Regions from separate parts of the Paenibacillus sp. FSL L8-0340 genome, predicted to be linked through region 1. Evidence: predicted binding sites of a transcription regulator. Region 1 holds the regulator's gene; the other holds the start of a gene.
What was found. Region 1 encodes CtsR, which represses protease genes until heat stress. Its sites were predicted from a motif close to ATGGTCAATAAAGGTCAAACA; they were not measured.
Positions count from the first base shown of each region.

Region 2: the regulator CtsR is predicted to act here: its motif matches at 4,039-4,059, upstream of clpP (ATP-dependent Clp endopeptidase proteolytic subunit ClpP).

Region 1 is NZ_CP151967.1:6,755,555-6,772,136, reverse strand. It holds rRNA gene NST07_RS31135 (16S ribosomal RNA) at 1-795, shown strand, start outside; tRNA gene NST07_RS31130 (tRNA-Ala) at 896-971, shown strand; rRNA gene NST07_RS31125 (23S ribosomal RNA) at 1,118-4,045, shown strand; rRNA gene rrf (5S ribosomal RNA) at 4,124-4,240, shown strand; gene NST07_RS31115 (GNAT family N-acetyltransferase) at 4,662-5,834, shown strand; gene NST07_RS31110 (CtsR family transcriptional regulator) at 6,181-6,642, shown strand; gene NST07_RS31105 (UvrB/UvrC motif-containing protein) at 6,669-7,193, shown strand; gene NST07_RS31100 (protein arginine kinase) at 7,222-8,286, shown strand; gene clpC (ATP-dependent protease ATP-binding subunit ClpC) at 8,323-10,791, shown strand; gene radA (DNA repair protein RadA) at 11,019-12,386, shown strand; gene disA (DNA integrity scanning diadenylate cyclase DisA) at 12,400-13,476, shown strand; gene pssA (CDP-diacylglycerol--serine O-phosphatidyltransferase) at 13,540-14,277, shown strand; gene NST07_RS31075 (hypothetical protein) at 14,415-14,810, opposite strand; gene NST07_RS31070 (PIN/TRAM domain-containing protein) at 15,023-16,111, shown strand; gene ispD (2-C-methyl-D-erythritol 4-phosphate cytidylyltransferase) at 16,205-16,582, shown strand, end outside.
Region 2 is NZ_CP151967.1:162,358-178,939, reverse strand. It holds gene tpiA (triose-phosphate isomerase) at 1-125, opposite strand, end outside; gene NST07_RS00900 (phosphoglycerate kinase) at 159-1,340, opposite strand; gene gap (type I glyceraldehyde-3-phosphate dehydrogenase) at 1,451-2,461, opposite strand; gene NST07_RS00890 (sugar-binding domain-containing protein) at 2,578-3,630, opposite strand; tRNA gene NST07_RS00885 (tRNA-Arg) at 3,879-3,953, shown strand; gene clpP (ATP-dependent Clp endopeptidase proteolytic subunit ClpP) at 4,145-4,741, shown strand; gene NST07_RS00875 (GDSL-type esterase/lipase family protein) at 4,842-5,480, opposite strand; gene NST07_RS00870 (DUF4163 domain-containing protein) at 5,602-6,702, opposite strand; gene NST07_RS00865 (SIMPL domain-containing protein) at 6,938-7,696, opposite strand; gene NST07_RS00860 (GNAT family N-acetyltransferase) at 7,823-8,347, opposite strand; gene NST07_RS00855 (HPr family phosphocarrier protein) at 8,495-8,764, opposite strand; gene whiA (DNA-binding protein WhiA) at 8,862-9,791, opposite strand; gene NST07_RS00845 (YvcK family protein) at 9,834-10,769, opposite strand; gene rapZ (RNase adapter RapZ) at 10,827-11,726, opposite strand; gene NST07_RS00835 (ROK family glucokinase) at 11,773-12,723, opposite strand; gene NST07_RS00830 (DUF438 domain-containing protein) at 13,043-14,302, opposite strand; gene NST07_RS00825 (DUF1858 domain-containing protein) at 14,345-14,572, opposite strand; gene trxB (thioredoxin-disulfide reductase) at 14,777-15,730, opposite strand; gene NST07_RS00815 (tetratricopeptide repeat protein) at 15,891-16,582, opposite strand, start outside.

The sequences.
Region 1 (16,582 bases):
ACGCTGAGGCGCGAAAGCGTGGGGAGCAAACAGGATTAGATACCCTGGTAGTCCACGCCGTAAACGATGAGTGCTAGGTGTTAGGGGTTTCGATACCCTTGGTGCCGAAGTTAACACAGTAAGCACTCCGCCTGGGGAGTACGGTCGCAAGACTGAAACTCAAAGGAATTGACGGGGACCCGCACAAGCAGTGGAGTATGTGGTTTAATTCGAAGCAACGCGAAGAACCTTACCAGGTCTTGACATCCCTCTGAATCCACTAGAGATAGTGGCGGCCTTCGGGACAGAGGAGACAGGTGGTGCATGGTTGTCGTCAGCTCGTGTCGTGAGATGTTGGGTTAAGTCCCGCAACGAGCGCAACCCTTGACTTTAGTTGCCAGCAGGTAAGGCTGGGCACTCTAGAGTGACTGCCGGTGACAAACCGGAGGAAGGTGGGGATGACGTCAAATCATCATGCCCCTTATGACCTGGGCTACACACGTACTACAATGGCCGGTACAACGGGAAGCGAAGCCGCGAGGTGGAGCCAATCCCAGCAAAGCCGGTCTCAGTTCGGATTGCAGGCTGCAACTCGCCTGCATGAAGTCGGAATTGCTAGTAATCGCGGATCAGCATGCCGCGGTGAATACGTTCCCGGGTCTTGTACACACCGCCCGTCACACCACGAGAGTTTACAACACCCGAAGTCGGTGGGGTAACCCGCAAGGGAGCCAGCCGCCGAAGGTGGGGTAGATGATTGGGGTGAAGTCGTAACAAGGTAGCCGTATCGGAAGGTGCGGCTGGATCACCTCCTTTCTATGGAGAATCGTTTCCTGCAACGGAAACATTCAAATCGGAAGCTTAGCTTCCAAGATACTTAACGCGTATCCATTTGTTCGGTTTTGATGGAATTTGCGGGGCCATAGCTCAGCTGGGAGAGCGCCTGCCTTGCAAGCAGGAGGTCAGCGGTTCGATCCCGCTTGGCTCCACCAACAAACTTCATCAATAGTAACACCTTGATCCTTGAAAACTGGATACCGAAACGAATTTGCGTTTTAGAACATCTTTTAGCTGAAACTTGTGTAAACAAGTTTTAATTATAGCGATGCTAGCGATTTTCCTTCTGGGAAAACGCATTGGTTAAGCTAATAAGAGCACACGGAGGATGCCTAGGCGCCAGGAGCCGACGAAGGACGTGGCGAACAACGAAACTGCCTCGGGGAGCTGTAAGCAAGCTTTGATCCGGGGGTGTCCGAATGGGGAAACCCAGCTGTGGTAATTCGCAGTTACTTCTCTCTGAATACATAGGAGAGATAGAGGCAGACCAGGGGAACTGAAACATCTAAGTACCCTGAGGAAGAGAAAACAATAGTGATTCCGTCAGTAGCGGCGAGCGAACGCGGAACAGCCTAAACCAAGGGGCTTGCCCCTTGGGGTTGTGGGACGTCTCACATGGAGTTACAAAGGAATATGGTAGGCGAAGAGGTCTGGAAAGGCCCGCGATAGAGGTAAAAGCCCTGTAGCCTAAACTGTGTTCTCTCCGAGACGGATCCCGAGTAGTGCGGGGCACGTGAAACCCCGTATGAATCCAGCAGGACCATCTGCTAAGGCTAAATACTACCTGGCGACCGATAGTGAAACAGTACCGTGAGGGAAAGGTGAAAAGCACCCCGGAAGGGGAGTGAAATAGAACCTGAAACCGTGTGCTTACAAAAAGTCAGAGCCCGATCTAGGGGTGATGGCGTGCCTTTTGTAGAATGAACCGGCGAGTTACGTTTAACATGCAAGGTTAAGGTGAGAAGCCGGAGCCGCAGCGAAAGCGAGTCTGAATAGGGCGACTTAAGTATGTGGACGTAGACCCGAAACCGTGTGATCTACCCCTGTCCAGGGTGAAGGTGCGGTAACACGCACTGGAGGCCCGAACCCACGTATGTTGAAAAATGCGGGGATGAGGTGGGGGTAGCGGAGAAATTCCAATCGAACTCGGAGATAGCTGGTTCTCCCCGAAATAGCTTTAGGGCTAGCCTCGGTGAATGGAGTGGTGGAGGTAGAGCACTGATTGGGTGCGGGGCCCGCAAGGGTTACCAAGCTCAGTCAAACTCCGAATGCCATTAACTTCTTGCCGGGAGTCAGACAGTGAGTGCTAAGATCCATTGTCAAAAGGGAAACAGCCCAGACCATCAGCTAAGGTCCCCAAGTGTGTGTTAAGTGGGAAAGGATGTGGAGTTGCACAGACAACCAGGATGTTGGCTTAGAAGCAGCCACCATTGAAAGAGTGCGTAATAGCTCACTGGTCGAGTGACTCTGCGCCGAAAATGTAACGGGGCTAAACACACCACCGAAGCTATGGCTAGATGCTTTGCATCTGGGGTAGGGGAGCGTTGTATGTGGGTTGAAGGTGTACCGTAAGGAGCGCTGGACAGCATACAAGTGAGAATGCCGGTATGAGTAACGAAAAGATCAGTGAGAATCTGATCCGCCGAAAGCCCAAGGTTTCCTGAGGAAGGCTCGTCCGCTCAGGGTAAGTCGGGACCTAAGGCGAGGCCGAAAGGCGTAGTCGAAGGACAACAGTTTGAAATTACTGTACCACCGTAATCCGCTATGAGCGATGGGGTGACGCAGGAGGGTAGTGACGCGGACTGATGGATGTCCGTCTAAGCAGTGAGGCTGGTGTGTAGGCAAATCCGCACACCGTTAAGGCTGGGCTGTGATGGGGAGCGAAAATTATAGTAGCGAAGGTCATGATCTCACACTGCCAAGAAAAGCCTCTAGCCAGGAGAAGGTGCCCGTACCGCAAACCGACACAGGTAGGCGAGAAGAGAATTCTAAGGCGCGCGGAAGAACTCTCGTTAAGGAACTCGGCAAAATGACCCCGTAACTTCGGGAGAAGGGGTGCCTCGGTAGGGTGAATAGCCCGAGGGGGCCGCAGTGAAAAGGCCCAAGCGACTGTTTAGCAAAAACACAGGTCTGTGCGAAGCCGCAAGGCGAAGTATACGGGCTGACGCCTGCCCGGTGCTGGAAGGTTAAGGGGAGCGGTTAGGAGCAATCCGAAGCTGTGAACCGAAGCCCCAGTAAACGGCGGCCGTAACTATAACGGTCCTAAGGTAGCGAAATTCCTTGTCAGGTAAATTCTGACCCGCACGAATGGCGTAACGACTTGGGCGCTGTCTCAACGAGAGATCCGGTGAAATTTTAATACCTGTGAAGATGCAGGTTACCCGCGACAAGACGGAAAGACCCCATGGAGCTTTACTGCAGCTTGATATTGAATTTGGGTACGATCTGTACAGGATAGGTGGGAGCCGTAGAGGCAGGAGCGCAAGCTTCTGCGGAGGCGCCGTTGGGATACCACCCTGATCGTATCTAGGTTCTAACCTAGTGCCCTAATCGGGTACGGGGACCGTGTCAGGCGGGCAGTTTGACTGGGGCGGTCGCCTCCTAAAGAGTAACGGAGGCGTTCAAAGGTTCCCTCAGAATGGTTGGAAATCATTCGAAGAGTGCAAAGGCATAAGGGAGCTTGACTGCGAGACCTACAAGTCGAGCAGGGACGAAAGTCGGACTTAGTGATCCGGTGGTACCGCATGGAAGGGCCATCGCTCAACGGATAAAAGCTACCCTGGGGATAACAGGCTTATCTCCCCCAAGAGTCCACATCGACGGGGAGGTTTGGCACCTCGATGTCGGCTCATCGCATCCTGGGGCTGAAGTAGGTCCCAAGGGTTGGGCTGTTCGCCCATTAAAGCGGTACGCGAGCTGGGTTCAGAACGTCGTGAGACAGTTCGGTCCCTATCTGTCGTGGGCGCAGGAAATTTGAGAGGAGCTGTCCTTAGTACGAGAGGACCGGGATGGACGTACCGCTGGTGCATCAGTTGTTCCGCCAGGAGCATGGCTGAGTAGCTACGTACGGACGGGATAAGCGCTGAAAGCATCTAAGCGTGAAGCCCCCCTCAAGATGAGATTTCCCAATTAGTAAGACCCCTTGAAGACGACGAGGTAGATAGGTTGGAGGTGGAAGTGCAGCAATGCATGGAGCTGACCAATACTAATCGGTCGAGGGCTTATCCAACAAATTAAGACGCAGATTCGTTTCGGATTCAGTTTTCAGGAATTAAGGTTCCTGAAGCATTTACGCTGTAAATGCCCGTTTGGTGGCGATAGCGGAGGGGTTCCACGCGTACCCATCCCGAACACGACCGTTAAGCCCTCCAGCGCCGATGGTACTTGGACCGAAGGGTCCTGGGAGAGTAGGACGCCGCCAAGCACACAAAGCCATTGTTGATTTATTGACAGTGGCTTTTTTGTGTTTGTGCAGGGCTGTGGAAATGCTGTGGATAATTTTCAGGAAGTGCAGAAAACTTACACACATGTGGATACAATATTAGAAAGGCAACTACCTCTGAAAGATGTGGATGAAAGACATATTCTCGGAGATTCGTCAAGAGAAAATCCAAGTAATACACGGGTTTTGTGGATAATATGTGGAATTTGTGGATAGAGACTGTGGAATCGTGGATAACTATTTTTTGCCGGAAAGATATTCTTTCCGGTTCTTTGTGCTGCTGTGTATAAGTTGTGGATAACCATTGGATTCTTTATAATCTTTCTTGGCGGATTCGCGTACCGTTTCTGGGCTTGATATACTCTTAATAAGCACTATTCTATTTGATAATGAGGTGAAGGTATTGGAGATCAGGCAATTGCAGCTGGAGGATTTTGAGGCAAGCCTTGGCTTGTCCGAGTACGCTTTTCAATTCAAACTTAACGGTGACGACAGAGTGAAATCCAAACAAAAGTTCAAGCCGGAAGGAGTCTGGGGCATTTTTGAGGAAGGGGAGCTAAGTGCGAAGCTGACACTGCTGCCTTTTCAGGTGTATGTGCAAGGCAAAGCGGTCTCCATGGGTGGGATTGCCGGAGTGGCGACATGGCCGGAGAACCGCAGACAGGGACTTGTGGCCAAGCTTTTGTCCCACACGCTGCAAACAATGAACGAGTCAGGTCATACATTATCCTTCCTGCATCCCTTCTTGATTCCTTTTTACCGCAGGTTTGGGTGGGAGATCTACTGTGAATATAAGAAGTACACGATACCGGTGGGCAAGTTTCCGCGGAAGGCCGAAATGGAGGGGCATGTAGAGCGCGATAAAGCGAACATTGAAGTATTGGAACAGTTATACGGGCGCTTTGCTTCCGGGTATAACGGTGCGCTGCTTCGTGATCGTGAATGGTGGGAGAACAGCGTAGTGGATGAGGATACACATCATTGTGTGTTTTATTCTGCAGCGGGTGAACCGGGAGGTTATGTGCTTTATAAAATAGAGAACAAAGAACTGGTTATTGATGAATTCATTTTTATGGACGAAGAAGCCCGCCGGGGATTGTGGACTTTTCTCGCTAACCATGATTCGATGGTCACCGCTGCGAAATTAAAGCTGGTGCCAGCCGATGATATGCTGCCGTTTTTGCTTCCGGATCCCCGTATTCCGCAGGAGAATTATCCTTATTTTATGGCGCGTATTGTTAATGCCAAAGCCTTTGTGGAAGGACTCACCTTTAAGGAACAGAGTGAGCTGCAAAAGTGCACGTTGTATATTGAGGATGAGCATGCCCCTTGGAACGAAGGGCTGTGGGAGTGGAAGGTCGATCAGCAAGGCGAGGCATCTTTAATACAAGTAGAGGGTAACGGAGAGCAGGCAGATTTGCGCTGCGGTATTGGAACATTGACGGTGCTGCTGCTTGGATACAAACGTCCGGGAGAATTGCACCGCTGTGGGCAGTTAACCGGCAGTCTAGAAGCGGTGGAGTGGCTGAAAGGGATTATGCCGCAGGCACGGACCGCATTGTTTGATTTCTTTTGATCGTAAGCAGCTCTTCCGCGCTGAATGAAGCAGGGAGAGCTTTTTATTTTTCATATTAAAAAATGCATGTTGATCTAAGGGTTATTCCGAATACAATGGCGGCAATAAGTAAAAAATAAGACTAACCACTTGGAATTCAGTGAGAATATGTTATAATATGAAAAAAGTCAAAGAAAGTCAAAGTCAACGCATCCCAAAAGCAGTCTCTCCTAAGTTGTAAAGCCTGAAAGGCAGGACATTGTGTCCGATTCGCCATCAGGTGCTTCGGTTAAGTTCTTAAGAGATCACCGACGGACGGATGTACAGCAAGAATTACCCTAACGCTTTGAACACTGGAGGATGAGTGATGCGTAATATCTCCGATATTATCGAACAATATCTGAAGAATATTTTGCATGAAAGTCCCGAAGGTACGGTGGAAATTCAGCGTAATGATCTGGCGGACCAGTTTTCCTGTGTACCGTCGCAGATCAATTATGTCATCAGTACGCGCTTTACTTTGGAGAAGGGCTATGTGGTCGAGAGCAAACGTGGAGGCGGAGGTTACATCCGGATTCAGCGCTTTGAGCTTCCTCAGAATGTGGCGCTTTACGCACATCTCAAATCCACGATAGGCAATGATATTGACCAGAATTCCGCCGAAGGGCTGATCTACCAGCTTGAGGAGGCCCTGTTCTTAACCAAGCGTGAAGCGTGTCTCATGCGCGCCGCTGTTTCCCGGGATTGTCTGACGATTAATCTGCCCTACCGGGATGAGATTCGTGCCAAGATTATGAAAGCCATGCTGATTTCTTTGCTTGGTAAATAATACGAATGGTAAGGGGGACACCGCTTATGCTTTGCCAGGAATGCGGCGTCAAACCGGCTACCCTTCATTTCACCAAAATTGTGAGTGGAGAGAAGACGGAATTTCATATTTGTGAAAGCTGTGCGCGGGAGAAGGGGGAGTTAATTCCCGGAACCGCGGGCGGGTTCTCCATTCACAGCCTGCTCTCCGGTTTACTGGATCTGGAAGGTTCCGGCAAGGAGAAATCCGCGGCAACCCAAAATGCACAGGGACTGAAATGCGAGAATTGCGGCATGACGTATTCCCAGTTCAGCAAACTTGGACGGTTCGGCTGCAGCTCCTGCTATAAATATTTTGACAGCACGCTGGATCCGCTGTTCCGAAGAGTGCATGGCAGTACCGCTCATGTAGGCAAGCTGCCAAAACGTGCGGGGGCACAAATTATGTGCAAACGGCAAATTGATGAACTGAAGTTGGAATTGCAGCAAAGCATTATGCAAGAGGAGTTCGAAACTGCAGCCGAGCTGCGGGATCAGATCCGCCGACTTGAAAAAGAAATGGCACAAGAGTAAAGTCTTTCATATATAGGGGGGATGCGGCATGTCAAGTCTCCGGTTTACCGAACAAGCGCTTAGTGACTGGATGCGCTGCGGTGGCAGCCATTCTGAGATTGTAATCAGCAGCCGTATGCGTATCGCCCGCAATCTGGAGCACCTGCCTTTTCCTTTGCTGGCATCTGCCGAGCAGGCGGAAGAGGCGCTGGAGCAGCTGGCACCCGTGTTTCAGGGAGAAGCTGCAGCGGACTTTGGTACCTTTCAACTGCTGAAGCTGGATGAGCTGGATGAGCTGGATAAAAAAGTGCTGGTGGAGAAACATCTGATCAGTCCAAATCTAGCCAATGATTCACGGGGTGGAGCGGTCATTCTGAACGAGGATGAGTCGGTCAGCATCATGATCAATGAGGAAGACCACCTCCGGATTCAATGTCTGTTTCCCGGCCTGCAGGTTAAAGAGGCTTGGGTAAGGGCTACGGCCATCGACGATATTTTTGAGGCTTCTGTCAATTATGCCTTTGATGATAGAAGAGGGTACTTAACGAGTTGTCCCACCAATGTAGGAACCGGGCTAAGAGCCTCGGTGATGCTGCATTTGCCGGCACTGGTTATGACCCATCAGATCAACCGGATTCTATCCGCTGTAAATCAGGTGGGACTGACCGTAAGAGGAATTTATGGTGAGGGCAGCGAAGCAGTAGGGAACATCTTTCAGATATCCAACCAGATTACGCTGGGACAGACCGAAAGTGAAATCATTGAGAATCTTCACAGTGTGGTCACCCAGATTATAGAGCATGAACGGAATGCCCGTGAACGCCTGCTGGTTGATTCCGCACTGCGGATTACCGACCGGATTAAACGTTCTTACGGCATTTTGTCCTATGCGGCAGTAATGGAGCTTAAAGAGTCGGCCCAGCGGTTATCCGATTTGCGGCTTGGAGTCGATTTGGGGATACTGGAAGGGCCTTCGATTTCAGTGCTGAATGAGCTGAATGTCAAGACACAGCCCGGATTTTTGCAAAAGCTGTTCGGCGATGAGCTCACGGCTACTGAACGTGATATGTACCGGGCAAAGCTGCTCCGGGAAACACTGGGATCACAACATTAATTATAGATATTTATTATTCGTGGAGGTGCAGGAGATATGATGTTTGGAAGATTTACGGAACGCGCACAAAAAGTGCTGGCGCTGGCGCAAGAAGAAGCTGTTCGTTTGGGACACAACAACATTGGGACAGAACATATTTTGCTCGGACTGATTCGTGAAGGAGACGGCATAGCCGCGAAAGCTCTAATCGGACTTGGTCTGGGTCTTGAGAAAATTCAGGATGAAGTGGAAACACTGATCGGCAGAGGACAGGAGCAGCCAACAAACATCGCGTATACTCCTCGTGCCAAAAAAGTTATTGAGCTGTCGATGGACGAAGCCCGCAAGCTGGGACACACTTACGTCGGCACTGAGCATATCCTGCTCGGACTTATCCGTGAAGGCGAGGGTGTAGCTGCCCGTGTACTTAACAACCTGGGGATCAGCCTTAACAAGGCCCGCCAGCAAGTGCTGCAGCTGCTCGGCAGCAGCGAAGCTACTTCCAGCCACAGCGGTGCGCCTGCCAATGTCAGCACACCAACGCTGGATGGCCTGGCCCGTGACCTTACCGCCTATGCCAAGGATGGCAACCTGGATCCGGTTATTGGCCGCAGTAAGGAAATTGAACGTGTCATTCAGGTGCTGAGCCGCCGGACGAAGAACAATCCGGTGCTGATCGGTGAGCCTGGGGTTGGTAAAACAGCCATTGCCGAAGGTCTGGCCCAAAAGATCATCAATAATGAAATTCCGGAAACGCTGCGCGACAAACGCGTAATGACTCTGGATATGGGTTCTGTAGTAGCCGGAACCAAATACCGCGGTGAGTTTGAAGACCGCCTTAAGAAGATTATGGATGAGATTCGCCAGGCAGGAAACATCGTGCTCTTCATTGACGAGCTGCACACCCTGATCGGTGCAGGCGGTGCGGAAGGTGCCATTGACGCCTCCAACATCCTGAAGCCGGCTCTGGCCCGTGGAGAGCTGCAATGCATCGGTGCCACTACGCTGGATGAATACCGCAAATATATTGAGAAAGATGCAGCCTTAGAACGCCGCTTCCAGCCTATTACGGTGGATCAGCCTTCTCCTGAGGAAGCTGTACAGATTCTTTACGGACTACGTGACCGTTATGAAGCCCATCACCGTGTGAAGATCACGGATGAAGCCATCGTAGAGGCTGTAAAACTGTCCGACCGTTACATTCCTGACCGGTTCCTTCCGGACAAAGCAATTGACCTGATTGATGAAGCCGGTTCTAAGGTAAGATTGAATTCTTACACGATTCCGCCGAATCTGAAGGAACTGGAAATGCGTCTGGATGATATCCGCAAGGAGAAGGATTCAGCCGTACAGAGCCAGGAATTCGAGAAGGCTGCAGCACTGCGGGATACGGAGCAAAAGATCCGCGAGGAACTGGACACGACCAAGAACCAGTGGAAAGAGAAGCAAGGCCGCACCGACTCGCAGGTTACACCGGAGGATATCGCTCAAGTGGTAGCCAGCTGGACCGGCATACCGGTCAGCAAGCTGAAGGAAGAGGAAACCGACCGTCTGCTTAATATGGAGTCTATCCTGCATGAACGGGTAATCGGCCAGGACGAAGCCGTCAAGGCAGTCAGCCGGGCCCTCCGCCGGGCACGTGCAGGACTTAAGGATCCTAAACGCCCTATGGGTTCTTTCATCTTCCTGGGTCCAACCGGGGTTGGTAAAACCGAGCTGGCACGGGCGCTTGCTGAAGCAATGTTCGGTGATGAGAATGCGGTGGTCCGGATTGATATGTCGGAGTATATGGAGAAACACTCCACTTCCCGTTTGGTAGGAGCGCCTCCAGGTTATGTGGGTTATGAAGAAGGCGGACAATTGACCGAGAAGGTACGCCGTAAACCATATTCCGTAGTACTGCTGGACGAAATTGAGAAGGCTCATCCAGAAGTATTCAACATCCTGCTGCAGGTGCTGGAAGACGGCCGTCTGACCGATTCCAAAGGCCGCGTGGTCGATTTCCGCAACACTCTGATCATTCTTACCTCCAATGTAGGAGCGCAGGCGATCAAGAAGAATTCGACACTGGGCTTCACAGCGGTGCAGGATGCGGGAGCAGACTACACCAATATGAAGGGCAAGGTTATGGATGAGCTGAAGAAGAGCTTCCGTCCCGAGTTCCTGAACCGGATCGATGAGATCATTGTCTTCCACTCTCTGGAAGAAAAGCATATCGCAGAAATTGTTACGCTGATGTCCGATGAGCTGCGCAAGCGGCTGCGTGAGTACGATGTGGACTTTGAGCTGACAGAGGGAGGCAAAGCCTTCCTGGCCAAAGAGGGCTATGATCCAGCCTTCGGCGCACGTCCGCTTCGCCGGGCGATCCAGAAGCATATTGAGGACCGGCTGTCTGAAGAACTGCTGAAGGGCAACATCAAAAAAGGTGATTCCCTCAAGATTGATGAGGTGAACGGTGAGCTTGTCGTAACTACCGTTGAGCCGCCAGCAGCTTCCCTGGAAAAAGAAGTAGAAACTGAGAAATAATATCCATCTGTGAAACATAGCTCCCGTTCCTCCGTATAGAGGGGCGGGGGCTTTTTGTTGCTGTTCAGACCCTTTTGGTGATAATTCATCCGAATTTCAGGAAAGTTAATGAGATACTCCTCAAAAGTAGCTCTGAACTGACCTTCCGTTCAAGGTGCAGAAATGGTAAACTTTGAATAAGAGAAAATTATCCGCAATTTAAGCAGTTCAGACGGTAAGGAGTACACATGGCTAAACCAAAAACTAAATTTTTCTGCACCGAATGCGGCTACGAATCGCCGAAGTGGTTCGGCAAATGCCCGGGCTGCCAGGCATGGAACTCCATGGTTGAGGAGACCGAAAGCGTAGTCAAAACACAAGGAATGAATGCACCTATTTTTCAGAGTAAAGAAAAGGCGCAATCGATCATAAATATAGAAAGTGACAAAGAGCCCCGTATATTGACAGGCATCGGTGAGCTTAACCGGGTTCTCGGCGGAGGTATTGTGCCGGGTTCGCTGGTGCTGGTCGGAGGCGACCCCGGCATCGGGAAGTCAACCCTGCTGCTGCAGACCTCGCATGCATTGACTACTCAAGGTTTACGCGTATTGTACATCTCGGGAGAAGAATCTGTTCGGCAGACCAAACTCCGTGCCGATCGCCTCGGGGCGTTGTCGGCAGAGCTGTATGTACTGTGCGAGACGAATATGGAAAGCATCGAGGAAGCCATTGAACAGATCAAACCTCAGTTCCTCGTCATTGACTCCATCCAGACGGTATTCATGCCGGAAGTAACCAGTGCACCTGGCAGCGTGACACAGGTTCGGGAATGTACGACAAGATTTATGCGTATCGCCAAAATTCGCGGGATCGCAACCGTACTTGTTGGTCATGTCACCAAGGAAGGCGCGATTGCCGGGCCCCGAATGCTGGAGCATATGGTGGATTGCGTGCTCTATTTTGAAGGAGAGCGGCATCATACGTACCGGTTGCTGCGGGCAGTCAAAAACCGCTTCGGTTCAACCAACGAGATCGGTATCTTTGAGATGGGGGAGATCGGGCTTACAGAAGTGGAGAATCCCTCCGAGCTGTTCTTGTCCGAACGTCCGCTAGGTGTAGCGGGTTCAGCAGTAGTGGCGAGTATGGAAGGAACCAGACCGGTGCTTGTTGAGCTTCAGGCACTTGTCGCTGCAACTCATTTCCCTTCCCCCCGCCGGATGTGCACAGGTATGGACCACCAGCGGATGGCGCTTATTATTGCGGTGCTGGAGAAACGGATGGGGATGTTCCTGCAAAACCAGGATGCTTATCTGAACGTTGCCGGTGGGGTAAAGCTGGATGAACCAGCAGTAGATTTGGCTGTAGCTATCAGCATTGCTTCCAGCTTCCGCGATATATCAACCAAGCCTTATGATGTCTTCTTTGGTGAAGTCGGTCTCACCGGTGAGGTCAGGGGGGTCTCACGCGCGGAAATGCGGGTGAAGGAAGCGTCTAAACTTGGCTTCCGGAGAGTGATTATGCCAGAGAAGAGCATGAAAGGCTGGAAACATCCGCAGGATATCCAGATTATTGGCGTCAGTACCGTAGCAGATGCACTATCGGTCGCGTTAGATTAGGGGGCATAGGAAGATGAAAGAATATAATCAATTAGATAATATGAATGATCTGCTGAGGATGGCGGCACCCGGAACTCCCTTCCGGGAAGGTCTGGAGAATGTGCTGCGTGCAAAGACAGGAGCTTTGATTGTTGTCGGATACAGCCCTGAGGTGATGGAAGTTGTCGATGGGGGCTTCTCCATTAACTGCGATTTTTCACCCAATTATTTATATGAATTAGCCAAAATGGACGGAGCCATTATTCTGAGCGAGGATTTGAAGCGGATACTGTACGCAAATACGCAGCTTATTCCCGATTCCTCCATCTCATCCATTGAGACAGGGATCCGCCACCGCACTGCAGAGCGTGTCGCCAAGCAGACGGGCAAGCTGGTGGTATCCATTTCCCAGCGGCGCAACATCATTACCCTATATCAAGGTTCCATCCGTTATGCGCTTAAGGAGATTGGGGCAATTCTGGCCAAGGCCAACCAGGCTATACAAACCCTTGAGAAGTACAAAGCAGTACTTACCCAGGGTTTAACGAACCTTTCCGCTTCTGAATATGAAGGCATCGTTACCGTGGTTGAAGTTGTCGGGGTGATCCAGCGGGTGGAGATGGTACTGCGCATTAAAATGGAAATCAAGCGCTATATCAACGAACTCGGCAACGAAGGGCGCTTGATCAGCATGCAGATGGAAGAACTGGTTGGAAATACAGAGGAAGAAGCATGGCTTCTGTACAGAGACTATGCAAGAGAGGAACAGGAGGACAAAATCCGCGAAATTATTGCCGGACTCAAACGTTCCAGCGACGATGAGCTGATGGATGACAATCATATTGCCCGTCTGCTTGGTTATTCCTCTACAGCGATTGCCTCCGAGGAAGTCGTTACTCCGCGCGGGTACCGGCTGCTTAATAAGATTCCACGCCTGCCGAATGTGATCATCCACAATCTGGTGGAGCGCTTCGAAATGCTGCCGAATCTGATGACCGCGAGCATCGCGGAACTCGATGAGGTGGATGGAATCGGAGAGGTTCGGGCACGAAATATCCAAGACGGACTTAAACGTCTGCAGAAACAAGTTCTTATTGACAGGCAAATGTAAATAACATACAATCACGTAATATTGAAGAAGTTAGGCTCAAAGTAATAAAATAGAGGTGAAGAAATGATACAAAAATCAATTCCGAGTCTTTTTACCATTGGTAACCTGATGCTTGGAATGTTTGGTATCATGATGGCGTTTGACGGCAAGCTTAGCATGGCCGCTATCATGGTGATTATCGCTATGCTGCTTGACGGACTAGATGGCCGTGTAGCGCGGGCGCTGGGCTGCGAGAGTGAATTTGGCAAAGAGCTGGATTCCCTATCCGATGTCGTATCCTTTGGTGTGGCACCTGCGCTAATTATGTATCTTACAAGCCTGCAGGATTTGAGTTCTGCGCTCGGCTGGACTGTAACAGCAATATTCCCGGTATTCGGGGCGCTGCGGTTGGCCCGTTTTAATGTCCGCCCGGGAATCCCCGGATATTTTGTCGGTTTGCCTATTCCTGCTGCAGGTGGCGTGCTCGCCACACTGGCTCTTTTTCATAAAGATGTTTCTGCTCCATTCATGATTGTTGCCACTTTGCTCTTATCTTATCTGATGGTCAGCACAGTCAAATACCCTAACTTCAAGAAGATCGGACTGCCCAAAAAAGCGGTCGTTGGTGCGCCGTTAGTGATTATTGTGGCGGTAGCAGTAGCAGTTGTGTTCCCGGAGCAGATTGCCAAGATGATCTTTGGACTGCTCGCGCTGTATGCTTTGTACGGATTTAAGCATAATATTGACCGGCTCACGGCACGTCGCCGTCACCGCCGCAGAAGACGTTCGGAAGACAAGATCTATCACTCCAAGAACGGGTAGTATGCAAGTTATTCCTCTGTATGATAGTTCCTTTATATATACCGAAAAAGGCTTTGCCCTCCCTGACCTCAGTGGACGGCAAAGCCTTTTTCGGTTGAACGAATGAAGAAAGCATACAAGAGCGTCTGCAGCCATGATTAGGATAGGTTGAACAAACCGAGCGTAGCGCATTTCTGCGATTCCTTCACTACAACCTCGTCCATATTAATGTCAAGCAGATTGCACAGTGCAGACATATAGAACAATTCCCGCCCCAGCTCGGAGGCGACAACTTCACGGCAGTTCTCACACAGCTGGCCCTCAAGATGAGTTCCTGCGAGTTCCTTAGCTTGTTCAAGTCCCAAAGCGGGCTCGAACACCTGTTTGGTGGCATGCAGCTGAATACAGCCGCATTCGGTAATGGCCTTGACAACGGCACGGTTGACGGATGCGCTGCTCTGCCCGTTCTTGGACATTACATCCAGAAGACTACGGTGACGGAGCAGCAGTTCGGAGACTTGATCCTGAAAGGCCTGTAAACTTGGTGCGCTCATTTTTCATTCACCCCTGGGTTCGTAATTGAGTTCATTATATGCCAGGGCCCCCCTGTTTTCAACGGGAATAGGAGTTCCTGGGAATCTTTACAGGAGCGGTAAGGTAAAAGTATGAGAAAAAATAAGCAACCCCCGATTACCGTCCTGAAAATTGGAACATACTGGTGAAGTATAGATCATTTTAGGATGAATAAAAGGAGGTGCTTAAGGTTATGTGGAAAAAAGTGATGTTGACGCTAGCCGGGTTATGCGGAGCCTGGTCCGGTTTTTCGCTATACCATACGGCAGAAAAAGGGTTCCCGGAGGGAATGGGAAAGCTGGGGGAAAACCTGCCTGTGGAAGGAAGCATTTTATTTACGGTGCTGGGTGCCATTATTTTTTTGTTTGCGGGGACTTTATGCGCGGAGTGGGCAGGTTCAAAGCTGCATGAGGCGGTGTTGTACTGCTCGCGAATTCCTATGAATGAATTGGCCGCAGGTGCCGCAGGACTTACTGGAGGGCTGCTGTTGTCCCTGCTGCTCCATCCGGCCATGGACTGGCTGGGGAAGGCAGGTGAGCTGGTGCAGGTGGCTGCCACGCTAGCTCTGGGTTATATGGGGCTGCGGATCGGTCTGGAGAAGAAAGAGGAGTTGGCCTCGCTTTGGACAACCGGGCGCTGGGGACAATCGGCTGAACCGGAGGGCCGCGGACTGGAGGAGCATAAAATTCTCGATACCAGCGTCATTATTGACGGGCGGATTGCCGATATCTGCAAAACGGGATTTATCGAGGGGACGATTGTCATCCCTGAGTTTGTTCTGGAAGAGCTTCAGCACATCGCCGATTCTTCCGATCTGCTGAAACGCAACCGTGGCCGGCGCGGTCTAGATATACTCAATAAGATCCAGAAAGAACTGGATGTGAAGGTGCTTATCTACGAAGGCGATTTCGAAGAGATCTCCGAGGTGGACAGCAAGCTGGTCAAGCTCGCCAAAGTGCTGCGCGGCAAGGTGGTAACCAATGATTTCAATCTCAATAAGGTCTGTGAGCTGCAGGGGGTTTCCGTACTTAATATCAACGATCTGGCAAATGCGGTAAAACCGGTTGTTCTGCCGGGAGAGGAGATTATCGTACAGGTCATTAAAGACGGCAAGGAGCATGGACAAGGGGTAGCCTATCTCGATGATGGAACAATGATTGTCGTTGAAGGCGGACGCGAGTACATCGGCACGACGATGGAGGTTTTGGTTACAAGTGTGCTGCAGACCTCAGCCGGCAGAATGATTTTTGCCAAACCGAAGCTGCTGGAAAAAGCGCAATAAGCAAGAAGCCATACTGCAAAATGTCTTTTGGGTTGGAAATGACCGCCAAACACGTTATGATGGGGATATACGTGAAAGACAGGAGCAAAAAGAATGTCAAACAGTGTGGGCGCCGTGATTGTGGCGGCAGGCAGAGGAACACGGATGGGGACCGCCGAGAGCAAGCAATATTTGCTGCTTCAAGGCAAACCCATTATCGTGCATACGCTGGAGGTGTTCCAGCAGCATGAACTTATCTCTGGAATTGTACTGGTTGCTGGCCAGGAGGACATAGAACGCTGCCGGGAATGGGTAGAGGCCTATAAGCTGGACAAAGTGAAGGCTGTCGTTCCCGGAGGCTCCGAACGTCAGCACTCCGTACATTTGGGGCTAAAGCAGCTGGACACCAACTGGGTCATGGTGCATGACGGTGTACGTCCATTCGTGCAGGAGAGTGAGATTGATGCTTGCTACGAACGGGCCAGAGCGGTC
Region 2 (16,582 bases), 870 kb from region 1:
GCGCAAACAACAGTCTCTACGCCTGCTACTTCTGCTTGGCCTTTGACTTCAGTGATGAAGCCTTCTGCTTCCGGAACGGTTTTGAACATCTTCCAGTTCCCGGCGATAATAGGTGTTCTACTCATAGTAATGGATTGCCTCCTTCTACCTTCTACGTCTTACTTGTCGTTCAGTGCTTCTACGCCAGGAAGTGCCTTGCCTTCCATGAACTCGAGTGATGCGCCGCCGCCAGTGGAGATATGATCCATTTGGTCAGCCAGGTGGAATTTCTCTGCTGCAGCTGCGGAATCACCGCCACCAATTACAGTGTAACCTTCGGTTGTCGCACAAGCCTGTGCTACAGCCTTTGTACCTTCAGCAAAGATGTCGATTTCGAACACACCCATAGGTCCGTTCCATACAACCAGCTTGGAGTTTTTGATGATATCGGCATAAATCTCACGAGTTTTAGGACCGATGTCCAGACCTTCCCAACCCGCAGGAATGTCAGTTGTATCAACAATTCTGGTGTTGGCATCTGCGCCGAACTTATCGGCTACAACTACGTCAACCGGAAGTACGAAATTTTTGCCCAGTGCTTTAGCCTTCTCGATAAATCCAAGAGCAACATCAAGTTTGTCGTTGTCTACCAAGGAATTTCCGATTTCGAAGCCTTGAGCTTTAGTGAATGTATAGGAAAGGCCGCCGCCGATCAGTACATTGTCAGCCAAAGTCAGCAGGTTGTCGATAACGTCGATCTTGTCTTTAACCTTGGAACCGCCGATGATGGCAGTGAAAGGACGCTCAGGGTTCGAAAGAGCTTTGCCCAGAACAGACAATTCTTTCTCCATCAGAAGACCAGATACAGCCGGCAGGAAGTGAGCGATGCCCTCAGTCGAAGCATGTGCACGGTGAGCTGCGCCGAATGCGTCGTTGACGAACAGGTCAGCCAGTTCCGCGAACTGCTTAGCCAGTTCAGGATCGTTCTTTTCTTCACCCGGATAGAAACGGACATTCTCAAGCACAAGTACATCACCGTTGTTCAGTTCAGCAATTTGTGCTTTAACAGCATCGCCGATCGCCTCATCAGCTTTGGCAACTGGTTTGCCGAGCAGCTCGGACAGACGTACAGCAGCACCGGTAAGGCGCATGGAATCAACGAATTGACCCTTAGGACGGCCCATATGGCTGGCCAGAATGATCTTTGCACCGTTCTCGATCAGGTATTTAATCGTTGGAAGTGTTTCGCGGATACGTGTATCATCAGTGATTTTACCGTCTTCCACTGGCACATTGAAATCGACGCGTACGAATACGCGTTTGCCTGCTACTTCTACATCACGGACGCTCTTTTTGTTCATGATTAGTTTCCTCCACACCCATATTGGTTCACTCACGAATCCATTTAGAAAGAGCGGAAACAAGGAACTTCTGTTTCCGCTCTATAGATGCTGCTTATATAAAAACGATCTTATTGAGCAAGTTTAGCGAAGTGTTCCAAAGTGCGAACAAGTTGTGCAGTGTAGGACATTTCATTGTCATACCAAGCAACAGTTTTAACCAGTTGTTTGTCGCCAACAGTCAGGACTTTAGTTTGTGTTGCGTCGAACAGGGAACCGAAAGTCATGCCTTTGATGTCGGAAGATACGATTTCATCTTCAGTGTAGCCGTAAGTTTCTGGATCGGAAGCTTCTTTCATTGCTGCGTTCAGCTCTTCAACAGTAACGCTCTTGTTAAGGACAGTAACCAGCTCAGTCAGGGAACCTGTAGCTACAGGCACACGTTGAGCAGCTCCGTCAAGTTTGCCTTTCAGATCTGGAATAACCAGGCCGATGGCTTTAGCAGCACCGGTAGTGTTAGGGATGATGTTCTCAGCAGCAGCACGGGCACGTCTGAAGTCGCCTTTAGCGTGTGGAGCATCAAGAGTGTTCTGGTCACCAGTGTAAGCGTGGATAGTTGTCATCAAGCCTTCAACGATGCCGAACTTGTCGTTCAGCACTTTTGCCATTGGAGCCAGGCAGTTAGTTGTGCAAGATGCGCCGGAGATAACTGTTTCAGTACCATCCAGAATGTCATGGTTAACGTTGTAAACGACAGTTTTCATGTCGCCTGTAGCTGGAGCGGAAATAACTACTTTCTTAGCTCCGCCTTTCAAGTGTTTCTCAGCTGCTTCTTTAGTTGTGAAGAAACCTGTGCATTCCAGAACGATGTCAACACCGAGGTCGCCCCAAGGAAGTTCTTCAGGGTTGCGGTTAGCCAGAACCTTAACTTCTTTGCCGTTTACTTTGAAGAATCCGTCGTGAACTTCAACTTCACCCTGGAATTTACCTTGAGTTGTATCATATTTAAGCAAATGAGCAAGCATCTTAGCATCAGTCAAGTCATTGATTGCTACCACTTCGATACCTTCTACATTTTGAATACGGCGGAATGCAAGGCGTCCAATACGTCCAAAACCGTTAATACCAACTTTTACACTCATTGAATAGTTCCTCCTAGATTTCGTTTTATTTATTCAAGACAGGCCGTTAAGCTTGTCAAGACAACAATGTTAAGTATAATGCAAAATAACTGCGAATGCTCTCCAGAAACTGGATGCTATAGGACCTGCTGTATTTGTGCGTCAATTTCTTTGCCGATTTCGACAGCCGCTGCCTCGTCTATGACGAGTATATCCTCTTGCCCAAACCGCAGCATCGCATGAATGGCCTTCGCCTTGCGTTTGCCTCCGGCGATTCCGATGACAACTTCCGTCCGGATAATATCCTCCAGTCGCAGTCCCATCGTCAGCATGGTATGGACAACCTGGCCGTCTTCATTGAAATAGTAGCCGAACGATTCGGCAACCGCGCCTTCTTCCTGTATTTCCGAGACCGTAGTCTCATCAAGCTTACGGCGGTGGGTCATTTCAATGGCATCGCCAATTCCATGAACAATAATACGCGATCTACGGATGATTTGCACGATTTCTCCAATATTGGAGTCCTGCGCCAGCGATTGATAAGCATCCCCGCTGAGCAGATCGGGTACATGCAGCAGCCGATAATTGGCTCCAAGCCGTTTGGCCATCGTCGAAGCAATGGTATTAGCTTGAATCTCCATACTTTCCCCAAGTCCTCCGCGCGCCGGAACAATCCAGGCGTTCTTATAGGAATGGGATAACGGCGGTGTCAGCTGATCGGCCATTTCGGCCAGTGTCGAACCGCCGGTGACAGCAATCGTATCGCCTGCACGGAGCACACCCAGCAACGCTTTGGCGCCTGCCCGGCCCAGCTCACGTTTGGTAAACAACGATGTCTCACAATCGCCAGGCACTACTATGACTTTACTAAGACCGTACGTTGAGCGAATCTTCTCTTCCAGATCATCCAGGCCGAACAAGCTCTTGGCGATCGGCTCCAGCAGGTCAAGCAGTCTGCGCCCGGCATCGCTGATGCGCATGCCGACACTCTCGATCTCAATGAGCCCTTGCGATTTCAGAAGATCCGTCTCGGCGCGCAGTACCCGCTCAGTCATATCAAGCGAAGCGGCGAGCGTCCTGCGTCCGATAATATCGGACAGCATGATCTGATGTAGAATCGTGTACCGTCTCTTAAGGGTTTCCATGAGATCAGGCAGAAGCTGCTTTTGGATTTCTAATAAATTACGCATACTTTCACTCCTGCAACTTCGTCTTTCTCTATTCCCTTGTTCGTGGTCTCAAAATGTCCCGGGTTAACTTTTTAAGTCCCACCCATATTCTACCCAAATATTACGCGGAGTGCAAGTCTCCCGAGAGTATAATTCTCAACCTCTTTTCATCTTATACATCATCACAGAGATCCGGGGAAAGATATTTTCTAAACAACAGGATGAACCCATTGCATTTGAATAATAAGTGTATTATAATAATTTCTGTTGCGCCCGTGGTCCAATGGATATGACGTAGGCCTCCGAAGCCTGAGATCCAAGTTCGATTCTTGGCGGGCGCGCCATTTTTTTCTTATTTGTCTATAATTTAGCAACACCTATACTAATAATTAACCAAAGAGCCAGGTGATGGCTCTTTTTTTGCAACTAAGTTTGACTTTCTTTGACTTTTTGTTTGAATTTGTTTATCATGTGGTTAATACGGTAACAGTAAAAATGAACACATTCGAAGAACCAATTCAAGGAGGTTTTCCACGTGAGTTATATTCCTATGGTAGTAGAACAGAGCAACCGCGGTGAGCGCGCTTATGACATCTATTCCCGCCTGCTGAAGGACCGCATCATTTTCCTTGGAACGGAGGTTAATGACGTGGTAGCCAATTCCATCATCGCGCAAATGCTGTTTCTGGCTGCCGAGGATCCGGAGAAGGATATTCACCTGTATGTAAACAGCCCTGGTGGCTCCATTACAGCGGGTATGGCTATATTTGATACAATGCAGTACATCAAACCGGATGTATCGACGATTTGCGTAGGTATGGCCGCTTCGATGGGAGCTTTCCTGCTGAACGCCGGTGCCAAAGGCAAACGTTTTGCACTCCCTAACAGTGAAATTATGATTCACCAGCCTCTGGGCGGTGCTCAAGGTCAGGCTACGGACATCGAAATCCGCGCCCGCCGCATCCTCAAGCTGCGCGACAAGCTGAACCGCATTCTGTCCGAGCGCACAGGACAGCCGCTGGAACGGATCGAAAAGGATACCGACCGCGACTATTTCATGACTGCAGCTGAAGCAGCTGAATATGGTATTGTCGATAAAGTTATCGAGAAAACGCTGCCTGCCGGCGTTTAATACATGCAACAACAAAGAGGCTGGTTGGGACCACTAAGTGATCCCCGCCAGCCTCTTTTGCTGTTTTATAGTCCAGGTGCATTATTCTATTGATGAAGAATTAACCCAGACGCCCATACCCCAACGCATCCAGCTTCCCGGCGATAACACGGTAACCTCTTCCGTGAGGATGCAAATGATCTATTGACAGCAGCCCGCGCTCGTTGCCGGCAAATTCATTATATATAGAGGCGAACCGGCATACCGGGCTGCTATATCCCGCAGCATAGCGGTTAAACTGCCGCACCCAATCCGTCGCTTCCGTCAACTGGGGATAGGGGTTATACAGTCCTACTATTCTGATAATATAGGGTCTCCGCATGCCCGCCTTCAACTGCGAAAGCGTGCCCATAATGTCATTCAAATTACGCTTGCATTCCCGTAGCGCTTTTTGCAGTACCGGAGCCAGATCGCCCGGCCGGCCGGCCGCCGCTTTGGCCGACTTGATCAAATCGTTGCCGCCAATGGACATCGTAATCAATTCGGCCTCGCTGATGGCAAGCCGATAGTTGTAATCCGCCTTCAGCCTTTGCTCCAATCCATCTGTGGTCAAACCATTGACTCCCAAATTGGATAATTCGATCGGTACCCGCAGCCGCGCCTCGGCCATCCGGCGGTAGACCGGAACAAACCCATTGCCCGGCAGAGCTCCAAATCCTGTCGTTAACGAATCGCCAATCGCCGTATACTGAATACTCATCGTTACTTTCCCTCCCCGCTCCTAAGCTGGTTTCTCCTTTAGCTTATGAACGGTTAGGTGATCCGGTAACGGAGAAATGTCCGTATCCGGCATTGGCGGATTCGCAGTCAGGTCACTGTATTTACTTCAATGCGGCAAATGGACTGCTTCCGCTGGGGAGCAGCTCCTTGAACGTGAAAGTAAACTCAGGGAATCCGGCAGCATACGCAGTGTATTCATACAGCTGGAAGAAAAGGACCGCCTTGCCGTCTTTCAAATAGAAATCCTTCTCCGTATTCAGGCCGGTGAAGCCGCCAAGATACCCGCCATCTGCTTTCAGCAGCTTCGCCAGCTTTGCATTAAGCTCTTTTTTATAGTTGGGGTTGGCTCCGAATAAATCTCCAAGCAATAGCTGCTTTCCGTCCTTGAGTGAGAAGGTAAAGGCATTACGGTAGGTCATTCCATGAGCGCCGCCGGTATACCCATACTGGCTGGTCACAAGGCTGAGCACCCCGTCCTGATTGTACGTAACCACGTATCCTCCTTCGTATTCATAGGGGCGGTCATCTTTGGCTCTAATCGCAATTTCTTTCTCAGCCCCTTCCGCATACTTTAGGAACGTCTGCTTAAGGGTATTATTAATCGCTGCCTGCGCTTTGGCATTGTCCAAACCGCTGATTTGCGGGTAATCCAGCTTGATCGGCGCGTCCTTGTAGTCCTTGCTGTAAGTTTCAGTCGTTACCGTAATCGGATTTTGTGTTTTCTTTATCACATTTAACCGTCCGGAGGCAGCATTCCAATCCCCCTTATAGCCCAAATAATCGCTAAGCAGATCAAAGGGAACATACAGACGGTTATTTATAATCTTGCCTTCAAACTCTCCCAGGAAATAATTATTGACCGTGATGGAGGTGCCGTAATCGGAGACCATCAGCTTGGTTCGTGTAATTCCGTTCCCGATCGTATAAGTTTTCTCCGTTTTATCATAAGTCAACGGCATACCCAGAGAATCACGCATAAAAGCAACCGGCACCCATACTTTTCCTGCGCTTACGATCCCGGTATGCTGTGAAATCGTTCCGTTTGTTTTTAATACAACAAGTGATGAATTGACCTTAGCCTGTGTCTTGGCCGCTGCGGCCTGGCTCGTCTCTGCAGGCAGAAGAGCTCCGCCCAGCAGCAATCCTGCTGCCATTAATCCTGCGCCCCATTTCCGGGCCTGTTCTTTCGACATATACTTCATACTTTTTTCCCCTTCCGCTGATACGATGATTGACTCTTCCCATTATAGAATAAACAGCAACCGTGGTTGTTACAACGCTCCTTACAGTTTCTTAAAGTTTCCCTGCAAATATTACGAGTCTTATTACATTACTTTAAACAAATTGAGAGATTTCACACCTGCTTCTGTACTTCAAAAGCAAAAAGAGGCGTTGCCTCCGCCATCACAGCGGAAGCAACGCCTCACCCGTTGCTACTTATTTCAGCTCGTACATTACACTAAGCTGGGTAGATACTTTAACCTCTCCCGCTTCAACCGAAGTGCCTGCAGCCATATCGGCCGATGCTTTGGACATTTGGGCACTCTCCATATAGACAACAGGATTATTACCGTCATCGTTCTGGATTACCGTAACGACCTGGCCCAGACTGCGTTTGGCCACTTTGGCAATCGCAGCTGCCTTCACATCTGCATTAGCCATTGCTTTCTCAATAACCTGTGCTTCGAATGCAGAAGGATCCTCAATGGCAAACCGAGCACTTCCGATGTTGTTCGCTCCCGCTGTAGAAGCGGCATCCAGCAGTCCCCCGACCTTAGTCAGATCGCGGTAAGAGACTTGCAGCGTGTGCTGGGCGTTATAACCCTTAACCTGTTGACCGTCTTTTTCAGTGTAGGCGTAATTAGGCTGCACATAAAATTGGGTGCTCTGAATATCCTTATCCGCAATACCCCAGGTTTTTTTCAGCAGGTTGGTCAGCTTGGTGATTTTGGCTCCATTGGACTTCTGTGCTTCTTCAGCTGTTGCAGCAGAAGTGCTGACGCCAATCGACAGATACACGATATCCGGCTTGATCGAAAGCTCGCCTTTACCTACAACACTAACGACATTTCTCTGCACGTCCTCAGCAGCGTAAGCCTTTTCAGGAGCCAGGAGCACTCCGCTTAACGCCGTACCCCCTACCAATAAACTTCCCGCCAGCAATACGGTACCGACTGTTTTGCCCCATTTCTTCATCCTTGCCATCCCCTTTCATTCTCCAAAAATTGTTGGTACCCTCTAGACGGAACTGCTTGGCAAAAGTTGCATATCCCCCAAGGCTTTTGAAGAAAAAATTTGCAGAGGTTACATTCCGCCTGCATTTCACGTCTCGATCCAGAACCTCCGGATCACGTTGCCGTCCTCTTCGATGTATGAACTATCCTCCAGCCCGCCGTTTCTGCGGATCGTCCGTTCGGAAGCGATATTGCTGTCATCGCAAACGACAAGCGCTTTGGCAATCCCAAGCCCGCCCGCCTTCAGCAACGCCTGTCTCAGAAGTTCGGTTGCCAATCCCTTGCGCCGCTCAGAGCGAAGTATCCCATATCCAATATGTCCCCCGCTCTGAAGCAGTTTCTCAGTCAGGCGATGCCTTATATTTACTGCACCCACCACTTTGGAATCGGCATTCACCAACCAGTATGTAGAACTAGGTACCCAGCCTTCTTTAAGATTTACGCCATCCGCGTTATCCTGCAAATACCGGACCATAGCCGCGAAGTCGGTGGGATCAATGCCAATTACCCAAGGGACGAATATCTCTCCGCCTGCCAGCCATTCTTCGTAAAATGCCAAGTACTGCGGCGCCAGCTCTACTGTCGGCTCTGCTAAAGTCACCTGATTGTGCATGCTCATTCTCCTTCTAGTCTCATCAAATTCAAATTCCCTAAACAAGGTAATAAAAAAAGCCCGCAAAGGGGCTTTTTAAACTGGCCGTCTCCCGGAGAGGGAGCGCAGCAACGTTTCTGGTGTACAAATAAGTAAGAACTTGCAAGATTATTGGTTCTCAAGCTCTTCCTTGCTTACAAGACTAGTCAAAGCGGTTACAGCTTGATCCGCATCGGCGCCATCCGCGCTAATATAAATCTCCGTGCCGGAACTGATCGCCAGGCTCATAATGCCCATGATGCTTTTGGCGTTAACCTTTTTATCGTCTTTTTCCACGAAAATCTCCGACGAAAACTTGTTAGCTTCTTGCACGAACAATGCTGCCGGCCGAGCGTGGAGCCCCGTCTTCAACCGTACAACTACCGGGTGCTTTGTCATGAAACGCTTACCCCCTATTTGAGATCTGCCCAAAAATTTCACATTAATTTTATAATATTATATCATTATAACCTCATCCACACTAGAAAAAAAATAATCAGCTTCCCCGAAGCTTATCAGCCAGCTCGTCAATTTTGCGCAAACGGTGGTTTACACCGGATTTACTGACCGTTCCCTTCAGCATCTCGCCCACTTCCTTGAGGTTGATGTCCGGGTGTGCCAAACGGATTTCAGCGACCTCGCGCAGCTTATCCGGCAGGCTTTCCAGTCCCACTTCACGCTGCAGCAGCTTGATGTTCTCAATTTGCCGCACCGCAGCGCCAATCGTTTTGTTCAAATTCGCTGTTTCACAGTTGACGATCCGGTTCACGGAGTTACGCATATCACGCATAATCCGCACATCCTCAAATTTAAACAACGCTTGATGCGCTCCAATCAGACTGAGAAATTCAATGATTTTCTCGCCTTCCTTGATATATAGGATAAAGCCTTTCTTGCGCTCTATGCATCGGGCGTTCAGGTGAAATTCCCCAGCCAGATCCACCAGCGCTTTGCAGTGCTCCTCATACATGGAGGCGATTTCCAGATGGTAGGAAGAACCTTCCGGGTTGTTGACCGATCCCCCCGCCATAAATGCACCACGCAGATATGCGCGCTTACAGCAGTTCTTACCGACGATTTCCTTGTCGATCCCATCGGTAAAGATGAAACCTTCGGAAACAATCCGCAAATCCTTCAGGATCTCCTGAACACGGTTTGGGATTCTTACGATATAAACGTTATTCTTCTTCAAACGCATTTTTTTACGCACGAGCAGCTCGATATGGACCTGGTAATATTTCTTAAGTAAAGAATATACCCGCCTTGCAATCGCGGCGTTTTCCGTCGAAATGTCGAGAACTACCTTTTTGCTCGAAAGCTGCACCGAACCATTCATTCGGATCAGCGCTGACATTTCCGCTTTCTCGCAGCAAGGCTGGCTCTCCACCATCGTCAGCTCTTTTTTTGTAAGGGCCGCAAAAGACAAGGGGCTCACCTCTTTCATGTTCATCCAAAAATCAAACCAGAACTATCTGGATTTCCAGTCCTTCACTAACTGGTAAATATGGTGACTGAGTTTATTCGTGTCATGCCGGAGATAAGTCTTGAATAAGACTAGCTTATCCGCAATGACCTTATAACCGTTGCCGTCCAGCACATCCCGGTCAAGCAGCACCGGGCGGGCGCCTTTTTCCGCATATTTGACCTGAACCTGCTCTGGGATCTCCCCGTCGTTGACAATAACGTAATCGAATAAGTGCAGGCCGACATGATCATACACCGCTTGAAGATGATCACTGACCGTGTAATTATCCGTTTCACCCGGCTGGGTCATCACATTGCAGACAAAGATCTTAATCGCTTCGGATTCTACAATAGCCTCCGCCAGCTTCGGCACCAGCAGGTTGGGAAGAATGCTGGTATACAGGCTTCCGGGGCCGCAGAGGATGGCATCTGCATTACGGATGGCCTCCAGCGCCTCCGGCAGCGGTTCCACATCAGCAGGCTCCAGAAAGACGCGTTTGATCCGTCCCCCGGCCTCCGGGATTTTGGACTCGCCGGTAATAATCGTGCCGTCCGACATCTCCGCATGCAGCACCACAGCGTGCCCAGCAGCCGGCAGCACTCTGCCGCGAACGGCGAACAACCGGCTAAGCTCACGGACAGCGGTGACAAAGTCACCGGAGATATCCGTAAGCGCCGCAAGAATAAGATTGCCGAGGCTGTGTCCGGCCAGTCCTTCTCCACTGCTGAAGCGGTATTTCATAATCTCCGCCATCAGCGGTTCTACATCAGCCATAGCCGTGAGCACATTGCGAATATCGCCTGGCGGCGGCATTTGCAGCTCGCTGCGCAGAATACCGGAGCTGCCCCCGTCATCCGCCACAGTAACTATAGCCGTAATATCAAGCGGCTTTTCCTTCAAACCGCGAAGCATGACAGATAGACCGGTACCGCCGCCCATCACGACGATACGCGGACGCTGCCCTTGTTCTTCAGCCACTAATGATCCCTTCTCTCGTTAATGCCGATCACGCTCGGAATCCCGATGGCTAACCGCTACGGATTCCGTCTCGCTAACTCCAAGCATTTTGCCCAAATATTCCGCGATCGCTACCGAACGGTGTTTGCCGCCCGTGCAGCCGATGCCGATAATAATCTGGGATTTGCCCTCCTTGCGGTATTGCGGAATTAGGAAATGAAGCATATCCAGCAGCTTGGTCAGAAACGTCTGCGTTTCAGGCCATTTCATTACATAATCGTAGACATCGCTGTCTTGGCCAGTCTTGGGCCGCAGTTGATCCACATAGTGTGGGTTAGGCAAGAAGCGGACATCAAATACGAGGTCTGCATCGATCGGAATGCCATACTTGAATCCGAACGAGGTAATGTTAACGGAGAGTGTGCTTTTTCCAAGATGCGAAAACCGCGATACGATCTTCTCCTTCAACTGCACCGGCTTCATGCTGCTGGTGTCCAGACACAGTGTAGCGGAATCCTTCAGCTCTTCCAGCATCTGGCGCTCCAGCCGGATGCCGTCAAGCGGCATCCCTTTGGGAGCCAGCGGATGATGCCGCCGGCTCTCCTTGTAGCGCTGGACAAGCACAGAATCCGTTGCATCGAGAAACAGAATCTCGCAGCCGATGGTTGACTCGTTTTTGATGTAGGCCAGCGACTCTGACAAAGCCGTAAAAAACTCCCGCCCCCGCAGATCAATTACGAGCGCCACTTTGGCAATTTTCCCCTTCGACTGCTCAATCAGCTCGGCGAATTTCGGGATCAGCACCGGCGGCAGATTATCGACACAGAAGAACCCGAGGTCCTCCAGACTTTGTACAGCAATGGTCTTGCCTGCACCCGACATACCCGTAATAATGATCAGGGTGGCACTAGCCGACGGAGATTGCTCCAATTCGGTCATTAAAGCGTCCCCTCCCTAAAATTAGTATATGAATAATTCCAGCTTATTAAGAACGCAACAAAAGGCCGGCAGCCCCAATAATACCAGCGTCATTCCCCAGTTCCGCAGGAACGATGGTAACGCCTTTCTGCAATGGCTCGGGAGTCAGCTTGGCGAATACACGGCGGACCTCGTCAAACAAAATATCCCCCGCCTTGGAGACACCTCCGCCAATGATAAACACTTCAGGGTTAAGCACCGCAGCTACCGCCGCAATGGACTTGCCCAGATAGAACGCTGCACGGTTAACAATACGAATTGCAACTTCGTCGCCCGCTTTTGCCGCATCAAATACTTCCTTCGCCGCAATCTTCTCTACCAATGACAGAGTGGTGCGGTCCCCGCGTGCTACAGCATCATTGGCCATACGGATAATTCCCGTAGCAGAGGAAACGGTTTCCAAACAACCCATATTGCCGCAGCCGCACTGGATCGCTTCCAGGTCTGGCACTACAGAGATATGGCCCAGTTCACCTGCGAGACCAGCAAATCCTTGATACACCTTACCGTTAATGATAATGCCGCCGCCAACACCCGTTCCCAGTGTGTAGCAGACGCAATTCTCAATGCCGCGTCCCGCACCGCTCCAGGCTTCGCCCAGTGCAGCCACATTCGCGTCATTGTCTATTTTCACAGGCTTGTTCAATCGGTTCTCCAGAATGGAGCGGATCGGCACATCTCTAAAACCTATGTTAGGCGCAAGGATGATGATTCCTTCACGAATGTTCGTAAAGCCGGCAAGGCCCGCTCCTACACCGGCAAGCTGATCCCAAGAGTATGGAGAGTCCTCCACAATCTGGCGCACATATTTCTCGATGTTATCGATGACGGCATCGACGCCATCCGCAGTCCCTGTAGGACCTTCATAAGTGTGCAGCAGATTCCCCTCGGCATTGCAGATTCCAACCTTAATCGTGGTTCCACCTAAATCCACGCCAACGTAGATATTTTCAGACATGTAACAAGCCACCTTTTTCTATGCTAAAATAGTTAATCCTACGTACCCACTATAATAGAAGCTTTCTCTGCGGTCAAGGAAAGGCGACACACCCGGCTAATTTGAAAGCTAAGCTATCCAGAGCACATGAATTTATTGGCCAGGCAAGATACATGGACAATGCACATGGCATAGTTAAGAAATGCAGAGCCGGGATTAATTAGAACTAAAACAGGTTTTTGCGGTTGCAAAAAAGACTTCCCGGCCTTTAGTGGCGGGAAGTCAGGTGGATTTGCCGGGTTAACCGGCGAGGAACAGGTGTAGTAAATCAATCTTGTCATTATTCTGACAATATGCGTTTTTGCCCTTCCAGCGCACGAATCGGTGCGATATTCTGTGTGAACTCCAGCGTACCCATGTAGCGGCCCGCTTCATCACGAACGGCGAAATAACGGATGTAGATAAATTTATCCTTAATCGCAATCCAGAAATCCTCGGCATCCTTGCGGCCTGCCTTAAAGTCTTCCAGTAATTTCTCGACCACATGCACACTTTGCGGCGGATGGCAGTTCTGCACCGTGCGGCCTATAACCGCTTTGGTCCGGGCGAAAATCCGCTCCTTGCCATGTGAGAAATAGCGGACTACATCATTCTCATCAATGAACGTTAAATCGACGGGCAGATGGTTCAGTACGGTCTCCAGTTGATGGAGCGACAGCAGGCCCGTCTCGAAACGGATAAAGCCCTGCGGACTTTCGCCTACAGCTTCACTCTGCACTGCAGCTCCTTCCGGTTCGTCAGCACGCTCAGGAATCCATTCCTGCTCCGGTGCAGTCAGGCAGAAGCCGATCTCGTCGCTTTCTCTGGCTATCTTGACCCATTCATCTTCGGTCAGCTTGTCGAGCGCCATCGGCAGCAGAATATTTTCTTCCTTAAAGATCATCTCATTTACTTCCTGGATGATGTTCGTAAGCATAACTCCGATGTCCTCGGCTTGGCCGTTATACTGGCTGAGTGCAGCTTTAGCCTCTTTTATCATCGCGCGGATGCCGTCGTCCACACCCCACATAACCTTGGTCGGGCCATAAATTCCGTATTTCTCAAGATACGGGAACAACAGGTTCTCTTTGCGGCTGTAATGCTTGTCGAGATCCAGCAGCAGGCTGAGATCCTCCAGCAGCTTGAAGATGATTTCTTCACTGGCGTTCTTCAGAAACTTACCGGCATGCAGCTCCAGGCGGAAGTTGACCAGACGTTCGATTTCGCGGTTCTCCAGCTTGAAGGTATGCACGGGGTGACCAGGCTGCTCCTCCGGCTTCGAGGAACGGTGAATCTGCTCAATGGAGCCTTTGAAAATGGCCGTATGCACCGAACACAGGCGCTGGACCTCCGCTACAGGAATACCCTCCTCCGTCATCAGTGAATGCTCCATCGCGGAAATCTCCGCCACCGTAACATCGCCTACCGCTTCTGCGAAGCGTGCTTTGACCTCTTCCACACTTTTCCCGGCATGAAGTTCCTTTATAATTTCTTTGAGCATCGCCTGCCGGCGTGTCTGCTCAGGCACATCTACTTCGCGGTTGTTAATTAGTTCACTCATTGGAATTCCGCTCCTTTTATCATATCGTCTTGCAGATAATCTCTATTCAAGAATCTCGAAGCCATGGCGCTGAAACGTCAGCTTTACGGCGTCCGGATTCATTTTCTTCAGTTTGATTCCTTTGGACAAGGTCATGAAACGGCCTGCGGTCTGCAGCATTCCCGGCTTGGCAATATCCTGAAAGCCCAGCTCTGTCATAATGTCCACAACCTCGGGATGCCGGCTCACCAGCTCGAATATGGATTCATCCATCTTCAGCACTTTGTTCATATGCATCTTCTCCCTACTGAGAATCCTTCTCAACAACAGCTTAGCATAGCCGATAGGGGGCAATAGTGATTGCAATCACTAAGTGAAAAAAAGTTCAATCCGAAGGTCCGCACATCTCTGAAGATAAAAGAAAAAGCCGGCTGGTCCCTGATTGAGGGACCAGCCGGCTTGCCTATTCAATAGATATTTTAGAAGAAGCTGTACTTATTTATCCAGCGTTTCGCTCCAGTCATGCACCATGGTGCCCTCCAGGAACTTCTCGGCATCCATCGCCGCCATACAACCGGTTCCCGCTGCGGAGATTGCCTGCCGGTAACGTGTATCCTGTACATCGCCGCAAGCGAAAACACCCGGAATGTTCGTTTCCGTCGTACCCGGATTCACCACAATGTACCCATTGGTATCGGTAGTAATCTGCCCGCCCAGGAACGCTGTGTTCGGTGTGTGTCCAATGGCTACAAATACACCGTCCGCTTCCACCAGTTCTTCAAGACCTGTCTCGTTGTTGCGGACTGTCAGCCCTTTAACCCCGGCATCGCCGACCGTTACTTCAAGCGGCGTGCGGTTAAGCGCCCAGGCTACCTTGCTGTTGTCGCGCGCCCGGTCCTGCATGATCTTCGAAGCACGAAGCTCCGGACGGCGGTGAACCAAGGTTACGCTGGAGGCAAACCGGGTTAGGAAGCTGGCTTCCTCCATTGCGGAATCGCCGCCGCCGACCACGACAATCTTTTTGTTGCGGAAAAAGAAGCCGTCACAGGTTGCACAAGTGCTGACCCCGCGTCCTACATTCTCCTGCTCACCCGGGATGCCCAAATATCTGGCCGAGGCACCAGTCGAGATAATAACTGTTTCGGCCTCCAGCACACCCAGTCCATCTACAGTTACTTTAAAGGGGCGCTGCGAGAAATCCACGGATTCCACCCAGCCGTTCTTGAACTCCGCACCAAAGCGCTGCGCCTGCTTACGCATGTTATCCATCAGGTCAGGACCGAGGATTCCCTCAGGAAAGCCTGGAAAGTTCTCCACTTCTGTCGTCGTTGTCAGTTGTCCCCCCGGCTGCAAGCCTTCAATCACGAGCGGGCTAAGGTTGGCACGCGCCAAATAAATCGCGGCAGTCAGCCCGGCCGGGCCTGTTCCGATTACAATCGTTTTGTACATCACTTTGGCCTCCTTACAAGTGGGTTATTTATTTGGAAGAAACGGCTGTAGGGCTTCTAGGAAGCCAAGATGCGTTTCAGGTGAATAATATAAAGGATGCAGTATAATACTCACTTTATACTTCCTTGCTTATATTTCCTTGCAGTAATATTGCAAATATCTAGATATTCTCCGTTGACGAGGGCAGGGTCTCCTGCCCGGGCAAGCTCCCGGGAATATCACATTCGTTGCTGATACGGCGTGCATACCGGCTTACCATGGAGGCAGAAACCCCATAATGCTGGGCCACCTCGCGATAGGTAATCGGCCGGTCATGCAGTTTGGCAGTCAGATATTCCAGAGCTGCGGCCCAGCCCCCCGTATGGCGGAAGTAAGGCACATCGGGATACAAATCGCTAACAAACTGCTTCCATAGGAGCTCGGCGTCCTTCTTCTGGATGGCATCATACCGCCGGTCCATCATTGATGCCGTATGGTCCAATATCCGCTGCCAGTCTTCTTTCCATTCCGGCGGCCCTTTATGGCTTAGCGGCGGCAGCTCCTCCTGGGGAGCAGCACTCGCATCCGGACTGCTACCGATCAGCCGCTGCAGGCTGAGCAGCGCCGCCTCCTGCAGCTTATCTTCCTGCAGCGGCTCCTGCGCCAGAAGCCCGTTCAGCACCTCGGACATCTCTTCGTCCTCGATCCAGCGCAGCGCTTCGGTCACCTGCAGCCTCGTGTTGGCATCACCATAACGCAGCGCCCAGAAGAACGAAGCGCGCAGCAGCGGATTGTTCCGCATTTCCTCGGTAAAGCTGTCCGTGTTGCCCTGCCACTGCTTGAGCTGCTCCTGAAATGGCAGCTGGTAGTTGT